3 regions of the Shewanella sp. 10B genome follow, and region 1 is predicted to be linked to each of the others. Evidence: predicted binding sites of a transcription regulator. Region 1 holds the regulator's gene; each other region holds the start of a gene.
The links. Region 1 encodes LexA, which represses DNA repair genes until DNA is damaged. Its sites were predicted from a motif close to TACTGTATNNNNATACAGTA; they were not measured.
Positions count from the first base shown of each region.

Region 2: the regulator LexA is predicted to act here: its motif matches at 2,603-2,622, upstream of recG (ATP-dependent DNA helicase RecG).
Region 3: the regulator LexA is predicted to act here: its motif matches at 2,538-2,557, upstream of M0415_RS20555 (LexA family protein).

Region 1 is NZ_JAMDJO010000004.1:91,998-98,675, forward strand. It holds gene plsB (glycerol-3-phosphate 1-O-acyltransferase PlsB) at 1-2,249, opposite strand, end outside; gene lexA (transcriptional repressor LexA) at 2,411-3,031, shown strand; gene M0415_RS15555 (cell division inhibitor SulA) at 3,028-3,540, shown strand; gene coxB (cytochrome c oxidase subunit II) at 3,947-5,488, shown strand; gene ctaD (cytochrome c oxidase subunit I) at 5,498-6,678, shown strand, end outside.
Region 2 is NZ_JAMDJO010000007.1:105,707-112,384, forward strand. It holds gene M0415_RS18300 (DUF3014 domain-containing protein) at 1-332, opposite strand, end outside; gene recG (ATP-dependent DNA helicase RecG) at 511-2,586, opposite strand; gene M0415_RS18310 (ABC transporter substrate-binding protein) at 2,990-4,015, shown strand; gene M0415_RS18315 (GGDEF domain-containing protein) at 4,032-5,849, shown strand; gene M0415_RS18320 (YkgJ family cysteine cluster protein) at 6,001-6,414, shown strand; gene M0415_RS18325 (substrate-binding periplasmic protein) at 6,377-6,678, opposite strand, start outside.
Region 3 is NZ_JAMDJO010000012.1:21,834-28,511, forward strand. It holds gene M0415_RS20520 (hypothetical protein) at 1-185, shown strand, start outside; gene M0415_RS20525 (hypothetical protein) at 236-574, shown strand; gene M0415_RS20530 (hypothetical protein) at 599-829, shown strand; gene M0415_RS20535 (hypothetical protein) at 814-1,074, shown strand; gene M0415_RS20540 (hypothetical protein) at 1,095-1,391, shown strand; gene M0415_RS20545 (hypothetical protein) at 1,395-1,841, shown strand; gene M0415_RS20550 (hypothetical protein) at 2,150-2,359, shown strand; gene M0415_RS20555 (LexA family protein) at 2,572-2,973, shown strand; gene M0415_RS20560 (Y-family DNA polymerase) at 2,985-4,256, shown strand; gene M0415_RS20565 (Mov34/MPN/PAD-1 family protein) at 4,872-5,360, opposite strand; gene M0415_RS20570 (E2/UBC family protein) at 5,347-6,678, opposite strand, start outside.

The sequences.
Region 1 (6,678 bases):
AATTCTGGTGCAGTAATTCCATGCAGCGCCCCTAAACGTTGGGCAAGCAGATGGCTTTCAGACTCCAGCTCCGAACGCTCCATCTTAGGTCTGTGGGCCAGCAGATTGAAAATAATCGCATAGCGTTGCAAAGTCTCGCTAACGCTTCCGGCCAGCAACAACATTTGGCTAGTGTGCTCGGTCACCACCGACAGCGTATCGCTTTCCTGCACTAGACCCTGCTCAATAAACAGATCCAGCACTTGATTCACATAACTTGGGAGGTCCTTGATACCCATGAATAACTCCGCCTTCAGAAGCGGATAGAAGTCACTCACAATCCCTAGGATATGGGCTCTTGAAATCTGCTTATTGTTGGTTAAACAGCTGGCAATCAACGACGGAATGATAAACAAGTGGATGATATTGTTACGATAATAAGTCATTGAAATCGCTTGATTCGCGTCAATAGATACAATCTCACCCAGAGGATCGGCGTGGATGGAGAACTTATTCAGCTCTAATCCTTGTTGCACCAAGTGCTTGCCATCACCTTCGGCCACCGACGTAAACGAAGTGTAAGGCACACGCTTAAGCAGAGTTAAGTACAAATCTAACTGACGCTCGAGCAAGCAACGCTCTAGGGCATTTTGCTCCGACGCCAGCAGCACTAAGCTGGTTAAGGTAATTGAACTGGCGGCAGCAGCATCGTTAATGCGGGTCATCACACGATTCGCTAACACGTTCACCGCAGGGGTTAACCAAGTCGGTTTTTGTTCGGGATCGTCGGCCACTTCAGTGCGCCAGTTTGGCGCCGTTTCATTCAAGAAGTTTTGCAGTGTAATCGGCTCGCCAAAGTTGACATAACCTTGGCCAAAATTACCTAATTTACGAATAGCACCAAAGACTTGCCATACAGATTCTTTCTGTTTTTTCTTACCACTCAGCTCTTTGTGATAAGTCGCCACTTCCATCACGTGATCGTAGCCTAAATACACAGGCACTAAGGTGACTGGGCGTTCGATACCACGCAGCACACTGTTGATCGTCATGGCGATCATGCCCGTTTTCGGCGCCAATAGACGACCGGTGCGAGAACGGCCACCCTCAGAGAAATACTCAACCGAATATCCCTTAGCGAACAACTGATCGAGGTATTCACGGAACACGGCCGTATAAAGTTTATTACCGTTAAAACTACGGCGAATAAAGAAAGCCCCGCCACGGCGGAACAACGGCCCAGCTGGCCAGAAGTTTAGGTTAATCCCCGCCGCAATATGCGGTGGCACCATGCCTTGGTAATACAGAATGTAAGATAACAGTAGGTAATCCATATGGCTGCGATGGCAAGGTACATACACAATCTCGTGACCATCATGGTGCAGCTGGCGGATTTGCTCGGCACCTTTGATATTGATACCGCTGTAGAGCTTGTTCCATAACCAAGTTAAGAAACGCTCGGCAATACGCACTAGGCTATCGGAATAATTCGCTGCAATTTCATCAAGATATTCAATTGCTGTTTCACGAGCTTGGGTTTCGGAAATCTTCTTACTCGCCGCTTCTTCCTGAATCGCCTTGCGTAAGGATTCGGATTTCAACAGGGAGTGGAACATCGCCTGACGATTAGGCAGCACAGGCCCTGTCATCACTTTGCGTTGGCGGCGGAAATGTACTCTAGCCACCCGCGCCAGTTTATGGGCAATCCCCATATCGGTGCCGTGTTCGTCGGCCATGTAACGCAGCGATACCGCATTAGAAAACTGCACAAAGTTATGACGACCCAAAAATAAGATCATCAAGCACTTACGTAACCACGTTGGATTCTCGCGCTCAAGCACAGCCGCCTTCATGGTGTCGTCTTCTTTACCCGGAGTTCGGCCCCAATACAGACTCACAGGCACCAGCTGAATATCTAACTCAGGCTTTTCCTTATGGACAGCCAACAAACGCATAAAACATTCGAGGAATGGTTCATTACTGGCACGCTCGCCAAACAAAGGCTTACGGCCTTCGAGGCAAACGACGCGGGGCGCGACAACGCCATTTACCACGAGCGGCTCGTAGGGGCTTGGCAAACCCAGCTTAGTGGTGATCTCGCTTAACGCAGCAATATCACTCAGGGATTCTGTTTTCATTACATAAGCAAGCGGTCTGGACGCGTCCAGATTCAGATCGGCAAAGGGATCCTGCGGCACAACAATAGTGTGCACTAAGTGTTTTTGGATCCAGCGTAATGATTTCAACCAAAGAGAGTCTTGTTTAGGCATTATTCTTATGCAATGTAAGTACGTTCATTAGCCCCATAGAATACCAGATTCTAGGGAACATTCGCTAATACTCTCCAATCGCGTTAAAAAGTGGTTAATACTTGCACTACGAATAATACTGTATATACTAACAGTAACTGTATAGAAAAACAGGAAAGAACATGAGACCGTTGACGCCACGCCAAGCTGAAATTTTAGAGCTGATTAAACGTAATATTGCCGAGACTGGCATGCCACCCACCCGGGCCGAAATCGCCACCCGTTTGGGTTTTAAAAGTGCAAATGCCGCCGAGGAACACCTTAAGGCATTGGCGAAAAAAGGCTGCATCGAGATCATGCCAGGCACTTCCCGCGGGATCCGCCTCCCAGTTGAGGAAGAAGATAACAGCGAATCAGGCTTACCACTGATTGGCCAAGTGGCTGCGGGCGAACCTATCCTCGCCCAAGAGCATGTCGAACAGTACTACCAAGTCGACCCTAGCATGTTCCACCCAGCCGCCGATTTCTTACTGCGTGTCAGAGGCGACAGTATGAAGAACATCGGTATCCTCGAGGGGGATCTGCTCGCCGTTCATAAAGTACAGCAAGCGCGCAATGGCCAAGTAGTTGTTGCTCGCGTTGACGATGATGTAACAGTTAAACGCTTTGAAAAGAAAGGGAATCTAGTTTATCTACATGCAGAGAATGAAGATTACTCCCCAATTAAAGTCGATTTAAGTTTCCAAAGTCTAACAATAGAAGGGCTCGCCGTAGGGGTGATCCGCAATGGAGATTGGCTATGAACAAACTATTAGGTAATGCCCCGCGTCACCCCGGTTTATGGCTCGATGCGGTACGCGAAACCGATACTGACTGGCAGCATACGCCTATCATCACTATGCCCACCCAGAGCCAAGGGCGCCAGGAACTGATACAGCTTAGCAAGCAGTTAGCACAACTGAGCCAACAAGGTCGCTGGGTCGTGCTCATCAACCCACCGAGTATTGGCTACAAGCAGTTACTGGCCACCGCTGGCGTGCGTATGGATCGCGTCCTCTTAGTCCATGCTAAAGATGAAGTCGAAACCCTGTGGGCTATGGAAAAAGCCTTAACCAGTGGCACTTCAAGCGCAGTAATTACTTGGATCCACTCACTCGATGCCCGTGACAATCGTCGTTTGCAAATTGTGGCCAAGAGCGCCCGCGCCATGGGAATAGTGCTCGAAGGTGTTGTAAATCACTCGACTGCGGACGCGACACTCAAGCAGCCCGCTCACTTTGCCCAAGGTAGTTTTTTTAGCTCTGTTCATTAAAATTTTTGCACTGCGTATTTAGCCTTGAAAGCCGCCTCACCTGTGAATGTGGGGCTTTTTTTTGGCAATTTTTCAGACAATTAGAAAAAGAAGTGATCTTGATCAATTTTTAAACAGCAAGTATGTTTGATTCAGACGAGCATAATATATCGCCCGTTTAGGCAAAAAATATCGACGATTTATCGAATATCTCTTGCCCACAAAAATCGAGAATAATGGGTTTATTCAGCAGTATGTGCCAGTGTGGCTAATACCAGCAGTAACAATACTTAATCAAAAGTAAGCCGCCAACGCACGTTGAAGTCAGAGAAGCTTTTTTGGGAACTGAAGAGTTTGCATAGAGTTGAGACTTACTGTGTTGCTCTTCTTTGTAGTTGCTATTCGCAATTGGCAGAGGAGAAGTCTTGTGAAGCAATGGTTGTATTGTTTACTCGTGGTGCTATTCGCCCCACCGTTGGCCGCAGCGGACATGCGGTTCAACATGACCCCCGGCGTAACAGAAATCAGTGGCAAGGTTTATCACTTACACATGACGATTCTGTATATCTGCTGCGCGATAGGCTTAGTGGTTTTTGGCGTGATGATTTATGCCATGATCAACCACAGAAAATCCAAGGGTGCGGTCGCGTCTCACTTCCATGAGAGTACAAAAGTCGAAATCGCGTGGACGATTATTCCTTTTGTCATTCTGATCTTAATGGCGATTCCCGCCACGAAAACTTTGATTGCCATGGAAGATCCCAGCAATGCCGATCTCACGGTAAAAGTCACAGGCTCTCAATGGAAATGGCACTATAGCTACTTCGATCAAGATATTGATTTTTACAGCATTCTCGCAACACCAAGACCTCAAATCGAAGGTAGTGAAGCCAAGGGGGAGCACTACTTACTCGAGGTCGACAAACCCCTAGTATTACCCATCAATCGCAAAATCCGTTTCTTGATGACCTCAGAGGATGTTATCCACTCATGGTGGATGCCCGCCTTTGCCGTTAAAAAAGACGCTAACCCAGGTTTTATCAACGAGGCGTGGACCCGTATCGATAAACCCGGCATTTACCGTGGCCAATGTGCCGAGCTTTGCGGTAAAGACCATGGTTTTATGCCGATAGTGGTGCAGGCATTGCCCGAAGCCGAGTTCGATGCTTGGGTTGAAGAACAAAAACAAGCCGCCAATGCCGCAGCGCAAGCCGCACAAGCCGCGTTATCGCAAACACTGACTAAAGAAGAGTTGATGGCTCAGGGTGAGCAAGTTTACCTCGGTCACTGCGCGGCCTGTCACCAACCTAACGGTGAAGGTCTACAAGGAGTATTCCCGCACCTCAAAGGCAGCCCCATTGCGACCGGACCACTGAGCGGCCATCTTGAAATCGTGCTCAATGGTAAAGCGGGTACGGCCATGCAAGCCTTTGGCAAACAATTAACGACCCAAGAGATTGCCGCCGTGATTACCTATGAGCGTAATGCGTGGGGCAATAACACGGGGGATGCGGTGCAAGCCAAAGACGTTGATGCCCATAAATCCGGTGGCACCAATAGCGAACCAGTAGCAACGACTCCGCCCCCCGCAACCACCGATGCACCAAAAGCGGCGACAGAACCCGCCGCCAGTGTCGACCCCGCGAGTCTTCCCACGCTTAGCCATGCTGAACTGATGGCCGAAGGGGAAAAAACCTATGCCACGATTTGCGCCGCCTGCCACCAGCTAACAGGTGCAGGTATGCCCCCAGCCTTCCCCGCCCTTGCTGGCAGCGCTATTGCAACGGGTCCAGTCGCCAATCACATCGACATTGTGATGCACGGAAAACCGGGCACGGCGATGCAGGCATTTGGCACACAACTCACGCCACAACAGCTTGCCGCCATCATTACTTATGAGCGCAATGCGTGGGGCAATAATACTGGCGATACAGTGCAACCCGCTGATATTGCTCGCCATGGACAGTAGGGGATTAAGATGAGCACACTGACTCAAGATCAAATTGCCGCCCATGATGAACACCATCACGGTGCACCTAAAGGCATCATGCGCTGGTTACTCACCACCAACCACAAGGACATTGGCACCCTGTACCTATGGTTTAGTTTCATAATGTTTTTAACCGGTGGTGCAATGGCCATGGTGATCCGCGCCGAACTCTTTCAGCCCGGATTACAACTCGTTGAACCTAACTTCTTCAACCAAATGACCACAGTACATGGGTTAATCATGGTATTCGGCGCCGTGATGCCAGCCTTTACAGGGCTGGCTAACTGGCTGATCCCTATGATGATTGGCGCGCCCGATATGGCGCTTCCTCGGATGAACAACTGGAGTTTCTGGATCCTGCCCTTCGCCTTTACTATTTTACTGAGCTCACTGTTTATGGAAGGCGGCGGCCCTAACTTCGGTTGGACCTTCTACGCACCACTCTCGACCACTTATAGTCCTGACAGCACTGCATTATTTGTATTCTCGATTCATATCATGGGGATAAGTTCGATCATGGGCGCCATCAACGTGATCGTCACCATAGTCAACCTGCGCGCTCCCGGCATGACATGGATGAAGTTACCGTTGTTCGTTTGGACTTGGCTGATTACCGCCTTCTTGCTGATCGCCGTGATGCCCGTACTCGCTGGCGCCGTCACAATGGTGTTAACCGATAAGTTTTTCGGTACTAGCTTCTTCGAGGCGGCTGGCGGTGGTGATCCTGTGATGTTCCAGCATATCTTCTGGTTCTTCGGTCACCCCGAAGTCTACATCATGATTCTGCCTTCCTTCGGCATTATCTCCGCCATAGTTCCGGCTTTCAGCCGTAAACCATTATTCGGCTATTCATCCATGGTGTATGCCACGGCGAGTATTGCGATTTTGTCCTTCCTCGTCTGGGCGCACCATATGTTCACCACCGGTATGCCTGTGTTTGCCGAGTTGTTTTTTATGTACTGCACTATGCTGATTGCCGTGCCGACTGGGGTAAAAGTGTTTAACTGGGTAGCGACTATGTGGCGTGGCTCATTGAGTTTTGAAACCCCAATGTTGTTCGCGGTGGCCTTTATTATCCTGTTCACTATTGGCGGCTTCTCTGGCCTGATGCTCGCCATCACGCCAGCCGACTTCCAATACCACGATACTTACTTTGTGGTGGCCCACTT
Region 2 (6,678 bases), on a different contig from region 1:
TCAGGCAGGCTGGGGACGACTTCTTCTGGAATCGCAGGCTCTGTTGGCGTGACGACTGTTTCGGTTTCCGTCGTGGTCGCCGCTGGAGTTTCATTTTCCACCGGCGTGGTTTCAGGCTCAGTGCCCGTTTCGAGCGTCATAGGTTCAGATGAAGGCGGCTCAGGCAGCACTATGGGCGCATTGGGGATGAGCTTGGGTGAGTCATCTTTGGTGTAGTAATAATAACCTCCCGCAGAGAGCAGGATGACGAGCACAATCGCAATCAAAGCAAAGCGATTACTGCTTGAGGAGGTTTCTTGAGGTGTAATTCTATCATCTTGATTAACTTGCATTTTACATCCTTCGCTTAAGTGTCAAGGTAACGGGGTGAATACATGCAGCTAACATTTAAAGTGCAAGTGCCAACGAGTTGTCGGTGGCAGGTTCATTGTGCAAGTTTCCACGCGCTTGTCCATAGCGGTGAGCTGAACAGGCGGAATTTATTTTACCTTGAAGGGGTTAGCTTAAGGTTTAAGCCTGAACGTATTGTTGCCTGTGTCCAAGCCAACGATGAATAATGGCATCGACCGACTCTGGCGCCTGTGACATCACATGGCTCGCCAGTTTTTGGATATGTGGGATAAGTGCCTGATCGCGGACAAGGTCGGCGATTTTCAGCTCGGCCAGTCCCGTTTGCTTAGTGCCCAGTACTTCGCCCGGCCCACGGATCTCTAAATCTTTCTGTGCAATCACAAAACCATCATTACTTTGCCTGAGCACATTTAACCGCTGGCTTGCGGTTTGGCTCAATGGCGCCTTGTAGAGTAACACACAATGGCTTGCCACGGCACCGCGCCCTACACGGCCCCGCAGCTGGTGCAACTGTGCAAGGCCTAGTCGTTCGGGATTTTCGATAATCATTAAGCTGGAGTTGGGGACGTCGACGCCGACTTCAATCACTGTGGTTGCCACCAATAAATGGATAGTTCCCGCCTTGAAGTCGGCCATAATTTTTTGTTTTTCGACGCTTTTCATCCGGCCGTGGACTAAACCTATGCTCAGTTCCGGTAGCGCTTGGCGCAACTCTTCGGCGGTATCTTCCGCCGCTTGGCACTCGAGAACTTCGGATTCTTCAATCAGAGTACAGACCCAATAGGCTTGGCGTTTATCCGTGACGACGCTGTTGCGGACGCGCTCGAGCACTTCATTGCGACGCGAATCGGGAATGGCGACTGTGGTCACGGGCGTGCGGCCGGGCGGCAACTCATCGATAATCGAGGTGTCCAAATCGGCGTAGGCCGTCATGGCCAAGGTGCGCGGAATAGGCGTCGCCGTCATAATTAACTGGTGGGGATGAAAGCCTTGGTTAATGCCTTTTTCCCTGAGCCCCATCCGTTGGTGAACCCCGAACCTGTGCTGCTCATCGATAATGATTAAAGCCAACTTATTGAAGGTTACCTGCTGCTGGAAGATGGCATGGGTACCTATCACCATTTGCGCAGCACCCGATTCTATATCGGCTAAGGATTGCGCCCGTGCCTTGCCTTTAAGCTTACCCGCCAGCCATCCGACTTTTAACCCGAGGGGGTCAAACCATGCGGTAAAGTTAGCCGCATGCTGCTCGGCGAGTAATTCGGTGGGTGCCATCATAGCGACTTGGTAACCATTTTCGATGGCCTGCAATGCGGCGAGGGCAGCGACCAAGGTTTTCCCCGAGCCGACATCACCTTGAACTAAGCGCATCATGGGGTGTGGCTGCGCTAAATCTTTACCAATCTCGGCGACGACCCTTTGCTGGGCGCCCGTCGGTTTGAAGGGTAATGAGGCGAGAAAGGGATTCAATAGCTGGCCGCTGGCGTGCATGGTCACGGCAGCGTCGAGATTGCTGCGCTGCCTGAGGCGGAGCATGCTGAGGTTATGGGCGAGCAGTTCTTCTTGTACCAGTCGTTGCTGCGCCGGATGCTGGCCGAGCTCTAAGTCAAATTGTGATATCCCCGCGTGGGGGCGATGCAGGGTTTGCAACGCTTGCTTCAAGCTCATGCTATTGGGCTGCAAATTGGCGGGTAATAACTCGGCCAAACCGCCGTCTTCTAATAATTCGAGGGCTTGCTCGGTAAGCTTAATCCAGCTCGCCTGCTTGAGCCCTTCCGTGGTGGGATATATTGGCGTGAGGGTATCACTTAAATGAATATCTTCACCGGGATAGACAATTTTGTACTCGGGATGGACGATTTCGGCCTGATGATTGCCCCGACGAATTTCGCCATAGGCGCGGATCATTAAGCCATTTTGCATCGCATTGCGTTGCGCCATCGAAAAGTTAAAGAAGCGCAGACTCATGCTGCCAGTATTATCCCGCACATTGCACACCAGCATGCGTTTGCGGCCTTGAATGATTTGTGTCGACTGGATTTCGGCTTCAATGGTGCCGTAATTTCCCGGCATTAAGGCGGCAATAGGATAAATTTGAGTGCGGTCTTCGTAGCGCAGGGGTAAGTGAAACAGCAGATCTTGTACTGTTGTGATGCCGAGCTTTGCGAGTTTTTCCGCCACCCTTTTGGCGACGCCTTTGAGGTCGGTGATCGGAACAAGATCCAATTGCTGCAAGTCGTTAGCGCTCAATCACTGTGAATTTATACATATACTAACAGAGTATAAGCGTAAGGCAATCTTGGGCTGAGTTGCTCGGTGGGTGCTGTTATAGGAGGGTTTAGCGACGAATTGAGGATTTATTTCAGTCTTATGGGCTAAATTGCCCTTGGAGCATATTTCTCCTTATCTTATTCATATTAAAATAAATGTGTTTCAATCCTAGAATTAAACGATAGAGAAAATCATCATTCGTTATTAATAACGTACACTTTGTAAGTTTTTGTGGTTTAATCGAATGATTGATTGCCTGTATCGGGCATAAATCTTTATGCGGTAACACGGTTGTGAATCGATAATAAGAAAGTGACCTCTGGTGACGGATCACATGTGGGGAAACATGGTCGAGGAGTACTCGCCTTTGCGTCTATGGTGCTTAACCTGTTTATTTATTGGCATATTGTTTTCTGCTATGCCAGCATGGGCCAAACTCGATGTGGCGTTTTTCAATCCCGGTGCCGAGGCCGATAGCTTTTGGGGTGATGTCGACAAATTAATGTGGGTGGCCTCAGCAAAACTCGACATTAATTTGCAAATTATCCATTCAGATCGCAATCATTTTAAAATGATTAGCCAGTTAGACTCTTTATTAAAATCGCAACAATCCCTTCCTAATCAGGTTATTTTGGTTAATGAGAAGCAGTCAGCATTAAAAATGTTGCAGATGCTTTATCACCATCCCATTTATGTGCAGCTTATATTGAATGATATTTCCGTGGCCGAACGGGAAATGCTATTGCAAGATCCCCACTGGCAGACCTATTTATTGCCCGCCATTATGCCCGATAACTATGCTATCGGAGCCGAGACCGCTAAAGCTTTGTTAACGGGGTTAGACGTTAAAAAAGCTAAGGTTTTATTGATCTCGGGCGATAAGTCCACGCCCGCATCTGTTCTGCGGACTCAGGGCGCCAATGATTATTTCTTTATGCAACCCAATGTTACAGTCACACAAACGGTTTATGGCCAATGGAGTGAGGATATTGCCTATGGGCAAGCATTGACGCTGCTGACCCGTTATCCCGATTTAAAGTTGATTTGGACCGCAAGTGACAGAATGGCGATGGGGGTAATTAAGGCATTGAAGGAAAAAGGGCTCAACCCAGGGCGAGAGGTGTTGGTGAGCTCTGTAAATACGTCAGCCGAGATTTTACGGCTTCGCCAAGAGCAACAACTCAGTGTACTCGGTGGTGGGCATTTTTTAGCGGGCGCATTGGGGTTAGTGCAACTGCAACATTATCAGGCGACAGGGCAATATTATTCCTACGACAAGGTCCAGTTATTCAGCGTGCTTGAGCCGGGCTCAGAGTTTTATCGCATGTTAGTGGCAAGGGATTGGTCGGCAATTTTCCAATCCCAAATTTTGGATAAGTTGCCACCGCAATAATAACGAATAGGTATCCATGAAGCATCGTAATCATTCCATCAGCCACAGGATGACGCTCACTATTATTGGGGTGAGCTCGTTTTTTGCCGTCCTGACTATGTTGGTGCAGTTGGTATGGAATTATCAGGAGAGCATAGATAAGGCTACGGCGGATATTCGTGAGTATTCCGAGTCTATCTTGCCTAGCATTGCTAAGTCGCTCTGGGATGTCGACCATAGCCTGTTATCCGATCTGTTGTCGGGTTTAGGGATGATGCCCATGGTCTCGAGTGTCAATCTGGAAAGTGTCGATGGTGTGACTATGCAGCTAGGTAAGTCCTTAGGTGCACAGGAGGACAACCAAACTTCGTTTCATTATCCGATTATGTATCAAGAGCAGCTGATTGGCTCACTCACCGTTGGTCTGGACACCAATAAGCTGTATTACGAATTATGGCAGCAGTTGATTATCATCGTCCTCGGCAATGGCCTTAAAACCCTGCTGATGATTTACCTGATCCTCACTATGGTGCGTTTATTGGTGACCAACCGATTATCGGCACTGGAGCGGTTTGCCAATCAAATCAATTTGAATTCATTACCCAAACTGAAAGTGCCCATCAGTGTAGTGACCAGCCAAGATGAAATTGGCCATGTGGCGCAATCGCTACAGGCTATGTATCAGCGTATTCGCAATGACTTAGCCATTAACAAGCGTCAGGGGCGTGAATTACAACAGCAGCAGAATCAGTTGGCGCGTTTAGTCGACGAGCGAACTCAAGAGCTTAATTGGCAATCCCAGGCGAACCAGTTATTAGCCGAGATGTCACTGCAGTTTTTAACCACGGATACCTCGCAACTGGATGAATGTCTCGCCGATGCCTGCCATCGCATTGGACTGTTATTCGATGTTGAGCGGGTCAGTATTATTGAGTTTACCCAGCGCTATGCCAATTACCGTAGCTTTTGGAGCTGCGAGTCGCAGGCAAATCAGATCCAAGATATCTCAGTCGATAGTGTTGCCGTGCTGGCACAAAAGTTTGTGTCTGAGTCGACATTAGTGATCGAATCGATTGATTTTTTAGAGCATGAGTCTCCTGCGGAATACCAAGCGCTGCGCTCGGTTGGGATTTGTTCTATCGCCGCATTTGCAATTAAAAATGCCAATGAATTACTCGGTTTACTCTCACTTTCTATGGTGAGTCGTCCATTAAATTGGAACCCACAAAAGAAGGTGATGCTGACCCAATTTGCGGCGGCCTTGAACGAATTATTACTGCGTGAGGAAAAAGAGCGACAGATGCTCAGCCTGCAACAGGCTTTAGTGTCGGTGAATGCTCAACTACGTGTGATGGCCGAAACCGATGAGTTGACCGGTTTAAGCAATCGTCGCCCTTTTACTCATACTTTGGAAACCTTGCTCCAACAAGCTAAACCCGTGGGATTGCTGATGTTGGATGTCGATTATTTCAAGAGTTACAACGATACTTACGGTCACCTCGAAGGCGATGCGGCGCTTAGATTGGTCGCGCAGGCGCTCAAACAGTGTGATGTCTTGCCGCAGGATAGTTTGCTGGCTCGAATCGGTGGCGAAGAGTTTGCGATTATTCTTGAGCAGATAACGCCTATCCAGTTGGAGGCGATAGCCAACCAACTCTGCTATCGAGTCGCCGCCTTGGATATTCCCCATCGTAGCTCTCCCAAGGGCAAAATTACCCTCAGCATTGGTGGCGTGTATCTCCCCTTAGATACCAGTGTTCGCGGTTTTACCCTCTCTGAGGTGCTGCGCCGTGCCGATATTTGTCTGTACCGCGCCAAAGAGCAAGGGCGCAATACTGTGGTCATTGAATCGTAAACTGCCTCAAGACTTTGCCTCAAGGCTTAGCTAAGTTACTGTTGATTAAGGCCGCCTCAATGTGTTTGCAACCTAGTCGTGGCGGCAGATTTATTTCTGCTTTGGGGCTGCTATAATTGCCGCCCTTTATTTTCCATCTGTAGGTTCTGGCGTGTCGAAACGGGGCAAAAATACGGCTAATGCGGTGGCGATTTTCAATATCGATGATTTGTCGACTTGGCAAAAATACCGTAAAGGTTTGTGCGACACTTGCCACGCTACCTGCTGTACGCTGCCTGTTGAAGTGACGGTCAGCGACCTAGTGCGCATGACGTTAGTTGATGAATTTGAAGCCGAGGGTGATCTCAAAGCTATCGCCAAACGTCTGCAAAAAGCGCGCATTATCGACAACTTTAACCATAAAACCGCGATCTTTACTCTGGCCCGTATGGCCAATGATGACTGTTTGTATTTAGACAGTAAAACCCGCCGCTGCACCATTTATCATCAACGTCCAGAAACGTGCCGTAACCATCCACAAATTGGCCCTAAGGCGAATCACTGCCCTTATCGCCCCCGTGAGTAAGCTTTTGAATATGGTATTGGTAGAGGGCTTCGAGTTGGTGGTTATCACGCATGGCCTTGACCTGCCGATTAAACTCGCGAGCAATCAAGTCTTTATGAGCTGAACGTTTCGAAATCAGCATATAAAAGGGTTCCTGTTGAGTGTTCGGCGATGGTTGTGAGGTGAGTGTCTTCGGCAGTTCGCCTGCCTGCGCTAAGGCGAGTGTGCCTGCCAAAATCTCCTTACGGGCGATAAAGAATTTACACCTGTGTTTCAGCAGCATCT
Region 3 (6,678 bases), on a different contig from region 1:
AGACATTTCTTATCAGCCTTAACGACTACTTGCTTGATAAGCACCACAACGATTTTCAGACTGTCGAATACGAGAATGCAATAGGGATTGTGGAAGGGTATGCGCTTGTATGTGAATTTAACAACAGTATCTTGCCCCGCGATGAAATAAGCCGTTTTCAGCGTTTGTTCATACGATATTACTAAATGATCAAGGAAATCCCGTTGGAATTAAATCAAGGAGAGGAAGAAATAAAATGTTTAATCATGCTTTCAATATATTTATCACAATGATTGTGCTAGTAATAATTTATTTTACACTGACCATTGAAGAGCGTGATGAATTTGCAAAGGCAGGTAAATTCGTTAGTTCTTCTATAGTAGATGCAGGTTTTTTTACAAAATCATTAGTTACCACGTCAACAGGATCGTATATTGTTGAAGGCGGTTTTAGTGGCGAATATGGAAATGAAGTAAAAATAAAAAAAGTAGTGCAAACATTTTCTACTAAGTTCATTAAGCCTCTGGAAAGAATGTATATATGCAATACTGTTTCCAAGATAGATAAAGAGTATTGTAGAAAGATAGTCGATTAATGATTAGTAAGACAGGATGGGTTCATGAGGAAAAGCATTTCGATCAACACCGCACAACTTGCAGGGATGTTAAAGATAAGTGAAGGTTTTCTTGTTCATGCTATGCAAACAGTTGGGCATCTTCATGGAGTACCATTCCCCGCGACTATCAATCACCACAAAGCCCATAGTCGAAAATTTAACCTTGATGATGCAATTAAGTTTGCTGATAAAGTCAATACTCTAAAGGAAAATGGGAAATGGAAATTGAATTGACCCAGAACAGGTATAACTTGTTGAAACTCTGGGGTGTTGTTAACTTGGCACTTGGGTTTCTTGCATTAGTTTTGGGTTCATACAGCGACAATCTGGCTAGTTTAATCTTGGCTGCAATAGGCATTGTGAGTGGCGGTTTGATGCTAACGTGGAACAAGGAGCCTCTGGTCACTGTTAGAAAATTTCGCCTTCCGGTTAAGCCTGTGAATCCTGAGAAAGTAGGTAGCGAGAAGCGCAACCATTAACTGTTAAAGGAAATCGTTTTATGGGGTATATAAGAACATACGGCAGTGCTACAGAAGCACCAAAATATAGTTGCAATTTTGGTGTACCGGCCTGGTCGGGATTGCATGAATCAGAGTTTACTGATGCGTTAGTGATTGAATTGCGAGAATTCATAAAATTTGAAGCAAGTCGGCAGGGCCATAACGACAGCGCTCAAAATCGAATAGGAGAGAACGTTCAATTCTTTCACGATGGTTTTCTTGATGGATGGCCTCAAAAATTATGGGGAGTGTTCTATCAAAAGGGTGTTCAAGAGCAGAATGGGACGAAAAAATAAATAATGTCAAATAACCAGATGAATTCTGAGCAGTTCAATGTGCTTGTGAGACTCTGCCGAGGGAATGAAGAAGCTCCTAGCACAATAGCTGCAAAAATGGTGTTGGTTGAGAGAGCTTCAAATGATGCCGTTAAAGCCTCAACCGGAGTAAGTAAAGAAAACTTATATGATGCAGTTCAGCGCTGGAAGGAGAAGGATGACTTGATCAGGCAGGCGTATGGGCCAGACGGTAGTAAATTGCAGCAGTTTGATCTGTTGGTGAAGCTTTGTCGGGGAGATAGTGAAGCTCCCAGCACATTAGCTGCGAAAATGGTATTGGTTGATAACATACAGAATCAGATAGTGAAAAACGCGATAGGTATCAGCAAGCAATCTTTGTATGATGCGGTTCGTCGCTGGAAAGAAAAGGATGATTGGATTAAGAAGGCATATTCAGAAAATGACAGTTAATGATCAAGGAAACAGCATGTACCAGGATCCACCCAAGCCCTGCCCGATTTGTGGAGAACGGCTGATCCCCCATGATGGGCCAGAAGATGGCCCGGCGCAAAGCTGGGCTCATCCATGTAGCGATTGCCGCATTGGAGGCATGGAGGGCATTAAAGAGCCTCAACTTATAGCATTGCACGTCCTGCATTGGGTCAATGGCCGAGTAGCCGGGTGGTCTACGATGAGTGAATCTGAAATGCGAGCGGCCCTGTCGGACATTGAGGACGAACTCGAAGCAGCCGAACTGATATAGGAAACATATTTAAAAAATGAAAGCTACAGCGACAGCATTTTTACCGGAAACACTTTCCCAAGAGGAAGTAAGTTGGCTCATTCATTTTCGCAAAGCCAAGACCATAAATACTCTAGAGCTTATGACTGAAAGGGCTGAACGAGTCAATGCCGGTAACCTCAAAGTATTGGACGACATCAATACCGGATTCTGTGCCAGGGAGCAGGAGCTTTTAATGTTGAGTTGAGGTTTAGGCTCATGAATTGTCAGATTTGCCTAAGCTATTGGCAAAGTGGTATTGGTTCAAGAAACGATTACTGCGATGAAGTCTAACTTACCACTGTGTTTCCAGAAGAGTCGGTTTGGCCAGGGACGTCGTAGTAGGTCAGCCGCCTCTTGCTTGAGTTGAATTCCAATACTATCATTACTGTGTTTTTATACAGTGAATGGAAAATAACAATGAACGTCTTACCTATCACCGTTAGCGCGGGCGTTTTCGGGTTTCCCTCTCCCGCAGCCGATTACACGCAATTGAAATTAAGCTTAGATGAGCTTTTTGTTCAGCATCCATCTTCTACCTGGCTAGCTGTCGCTGAGGGGGAGTCCATGAAAGGGATTGGGATCTTTCCGGGCAGCATTTTAGTCATAGATAGACGAATTGCGCGCAAAACAGGCGATGTGATTGTTGCAAACCTAAACGGCGAGTTCGTTGTCAAGATAATTGATCTCGAGAAACGGTTGTTGTTATCGGACAATGACGATTACCCGCCGGTTGCAATCAACGAGTGGGATGTGTTTTCTATTGAAGGGGTTGTTATAGGCAGCTACAAGCCATTTAAGCCTCTCAGACAGATGATTTAGGAAACTAGGTCATGCTGGCATTGATCGACGCAAATTCGTTTTACTGCTCTGCAGAGCAGGTATTTAGACCTGAGTGGCGTGGAAAGCCGATAGTAGTGCTCAGCAATAATGATGGGACTGTCGTGGCCGCAAATAAGCAGGCTATGGCGTTAGGTATAGAGAAGTTCAAGCCGTATTTCCAGTTGAAAGCGATCTGCGACCGCCATGGTATTCAAGTGTGTTCCAGTAATTATGAGCTGTACGGGGATCTCTCGGAAAAGATGATGAGTGTGATCGGACGATTCGGACCAGAGGAATTTTTGTATAGTATAGACGAGATCTTTTTGTCATTTAAAAACGTAACTATCAAAGACTATCAGCATCATGGCCATCTTATAAGAAGGTCAGTGTGGCGTGAGACTCGATTGCCTGTTTGTGTTGGCTTCGGCCCGACAATGGTGCTTGCGAAGGCTGCTAACCATGCTGCTAAGAGGTTACCTGATTTTTCCTGTGCCGGCGTATGCGTTATAGATGATGAAACAGCCAGGTTAAAAGTATTAGCCCAAATGAAGGTTACCGATGTATGGGGTATTGGTAGTAGAATCGGTAGACAGTTAACCGAAATGGGGATAGAGACAGCAGCACAGTTAGCTTCATTACCAGCCAAATTAGCTCGACAACGATTTAGCGTTGAGGTGGAACGGATCGTATTAGAACTGAATGGGATTAAGGCCAAACAATGGGATGGAAACGTTACCACGAAAAAACAGATTTTCTCTACGCGTAGCCTCGGGCAAAGGGTGACAGATATAAACGGTCTTAATCAGGCACTACTTTACCATGTGGCCATGGCCGCGCAAAAGGCGCGCGCGCAAAGCAGTGCTTGTCGGGTAATGATGATGTTTGCCAGCAACTCCCCCTTTGAAGATAAATCCTTAGCAGTTGGTTTTAGGCATGTTATTCATTTCGACGTGCCAACGAATGACACTCTGGTAATGTCAAAGGCAGTGTCTAAAGCCTTGCCACGACTGTTTAAAGAGGGGGGGCGATATTATAAGGTCGGTATAGGTTTGTTCGAGTTGAGTTCTACTGTGAATCGTCAGATGAATCTGTTTGTCAAAGATGAAGGACTGGGCAATGAACCCTTGATGAAGGTCTTTGACGGGCTCAATAACCGCTTTGGCGTGAAAACGATGTTTGTCGCAGGACAAGGCATTGAACAAAAATGGGCGATGCGTCGTAGTCTTTTAACACCCCAGTACACGACAAACTGGAGGCATTTGCCTTCGGTGAGTTGCCGGTAATCTTCCCAGGGGTATCATAAGTAGATGAGAGCTAATATCGTGGGTGAGTAATATTAGGTTTATTGCCCGTTTCCGTGAACCTCAGTCTGGGCCTTGTGACACGATGATCAGGAGGCTCTGCTGAAAAATTGATATGAAGCAATGGAATATCTGCGCAGAAGAGGGCACGATAACATCGAGTTGGCCCTGTCCGCTCTGAAAGCTGACGCAGAATAATCGATCGGGGCCGGACACGCCGGCCCATTATTCAAGGAAATTATCCAATGTGTAATGTTTGCTTTGATTGTTCTGATCAGAAAGATTCGGATTTAGTTGCAGACACAGGTGTTTGCTCAAAATGCGGTAAGGTCACTGACTGTTGGGATCACGATTTACTGGCCTGTTACAGACAGTTTGGCGTAAGTGACGATTTTATCTGGTCTAGGCTGCCGCGCCTTCTAGACCCTTTTTTGGACGGACAAAGAAGCTCAATGCTGGAAATTGGTAAAATTTTATCAGTGTGCATAGAGGCCGAGAATCGGCCATCAAGCAAATTTGAAGCTGAAGCAGCCGGCTGCTGATCGATAATGGTCTTGGTGCTATGCAGAGCATGAGTTAAAGAAAAAGAGTAAAAAATTATTCTTCTCCTACATTAGGGACCTGTGAGAGTGGTCGAATAACATTTCTCACTTTCTTGCCAACATAAGTGCTTTTTCGGCCGATGATAAGGACAATCATCGGATCTTCAAAATTGAGACCTTTCCCCCAGCTGTTGTAGTCTTTTGGCGACGGTGTGGGGTAGTCTTCAGGGTGGGTGTGCCATTCACCGAGATACTGCAAGGTTCCGTTTGAGCGTTCAAAGGCTTGGTCCACGGCTTGTTGGTGATGGGGCCCCCGTCGGTCTACTGAGTGCCTGGATCGTTTGTCTCCCTTCCCGGGCTCCGTAACCTCGCATACCACCAGATTGCCGGCACGACGTTCACCAATCAGCACACCTGCCGCCTCCTTATCCCACAAACGTGATTGGGTGAAACTCTTCATCCTGGAAAAGGCGGATTCTTTGATAACGACAAGGAGCTCCTCGTCAGCTACCATATCTTTGTAAGTGATATCAGATTGGTGCATTGCAAATTGAACAGTGGCTTGATGGTTGGATTTTCTTGGGCTTCCGAGTTCTCCCGCCGGCCGACACATGCTCGGTGTAATTCCAAGGCAGCTCACTCCCTAATGCGTACATCACTGCTTGCTGCATGATGCCAGCAGTGATAATACTCACCCCTGCATGGTATGGCGTGTAGGTGTTACCGCAGCTGGTCCTGGTTTCCTTTCGCCTATCAATACCCTCCAGCCTACGATCTTGCTCATTGGTGTAGAAGGCTGGATCCGAAATTAGGCACCCGTAGCAGCCTGAGCCATCGTCGATGAGCACTTTGGACATTCGGCCATTGCCGTCATTCCACCCATGGATCAGCATAGGCCTATCGTTTTGAGGCAACATACGAATGACTGCTGCTAAGCGCTTTGATATAGGGGGGCGCCCAGTAACATCGATGACAAAATCGAAGGCGCGCAGTGCTTGGATGGTGATTGGGAAAACTTCGCCTTTCCCCTCGATATTTGTAACCAGGTGGCAATCATGACGCAATTTCGTGGCCATTGCCTCGGCTTTGTTCTGTCCAAATGCCTGGGTGCCCAGAATATGCCGACCAGCATTCTGAGGTTTCATCGTATCCGGATCGAAAACATGGAGAAAACCTCGGCCGCAGCCGGCGCCCGATCTCATCAACAGATCAGCAGCATAGCCACCGATTGTGCCACAACCTATTAGGGCAATTTTCTTGTCAGAGAGATTACCTTGCTCTGGGTTAGGATTGTTCCTGGAAAGGATCCATTTCGCCTCAGCATTCTCAATCTCTATTCTGTGGAAACGTTCGCACGCTTGCTTGCCTGAAAGCGCAATGATCAGCTGCTTGTAACTTCTCGCAGGCCTCCGGCGCCGCTTTCTGTTGTGGGCAGCGAGTGCCACGGCGCTTTTGTTCAATTGGACAAATACACCGATCATTTCCTGACCGGCCACATCCATCACAAATAAATGAGTACTGCCAGGTTCTTCAATCAGGCAGTCAATCAGCTTGCTCCTGGTGGGGTTATCCACGTTCCCAAGCCAATCAAGTACCTGGCCGAGGTTGCATGGCGGCCAAGCCACTCCAGCCAGCTTAGACGGCCGAACCCGCAAATAGTGTGCCGGATACTTTTGAACGGGTTCGTCAGCTAAATTTCTTCGCTCCATCCAGCTGGCAAATTCGGTTGCTTGGTCATCGCTGTAAACGACAGACTCCTTTCCCGTCACAGCATACCATAGTTGCTTATCCTTTGTCGGACGAGAAAGCAGAAATGCTTTGTATTGCCCATCCCAATATGACGCAAACTCCGGCTCGATTTC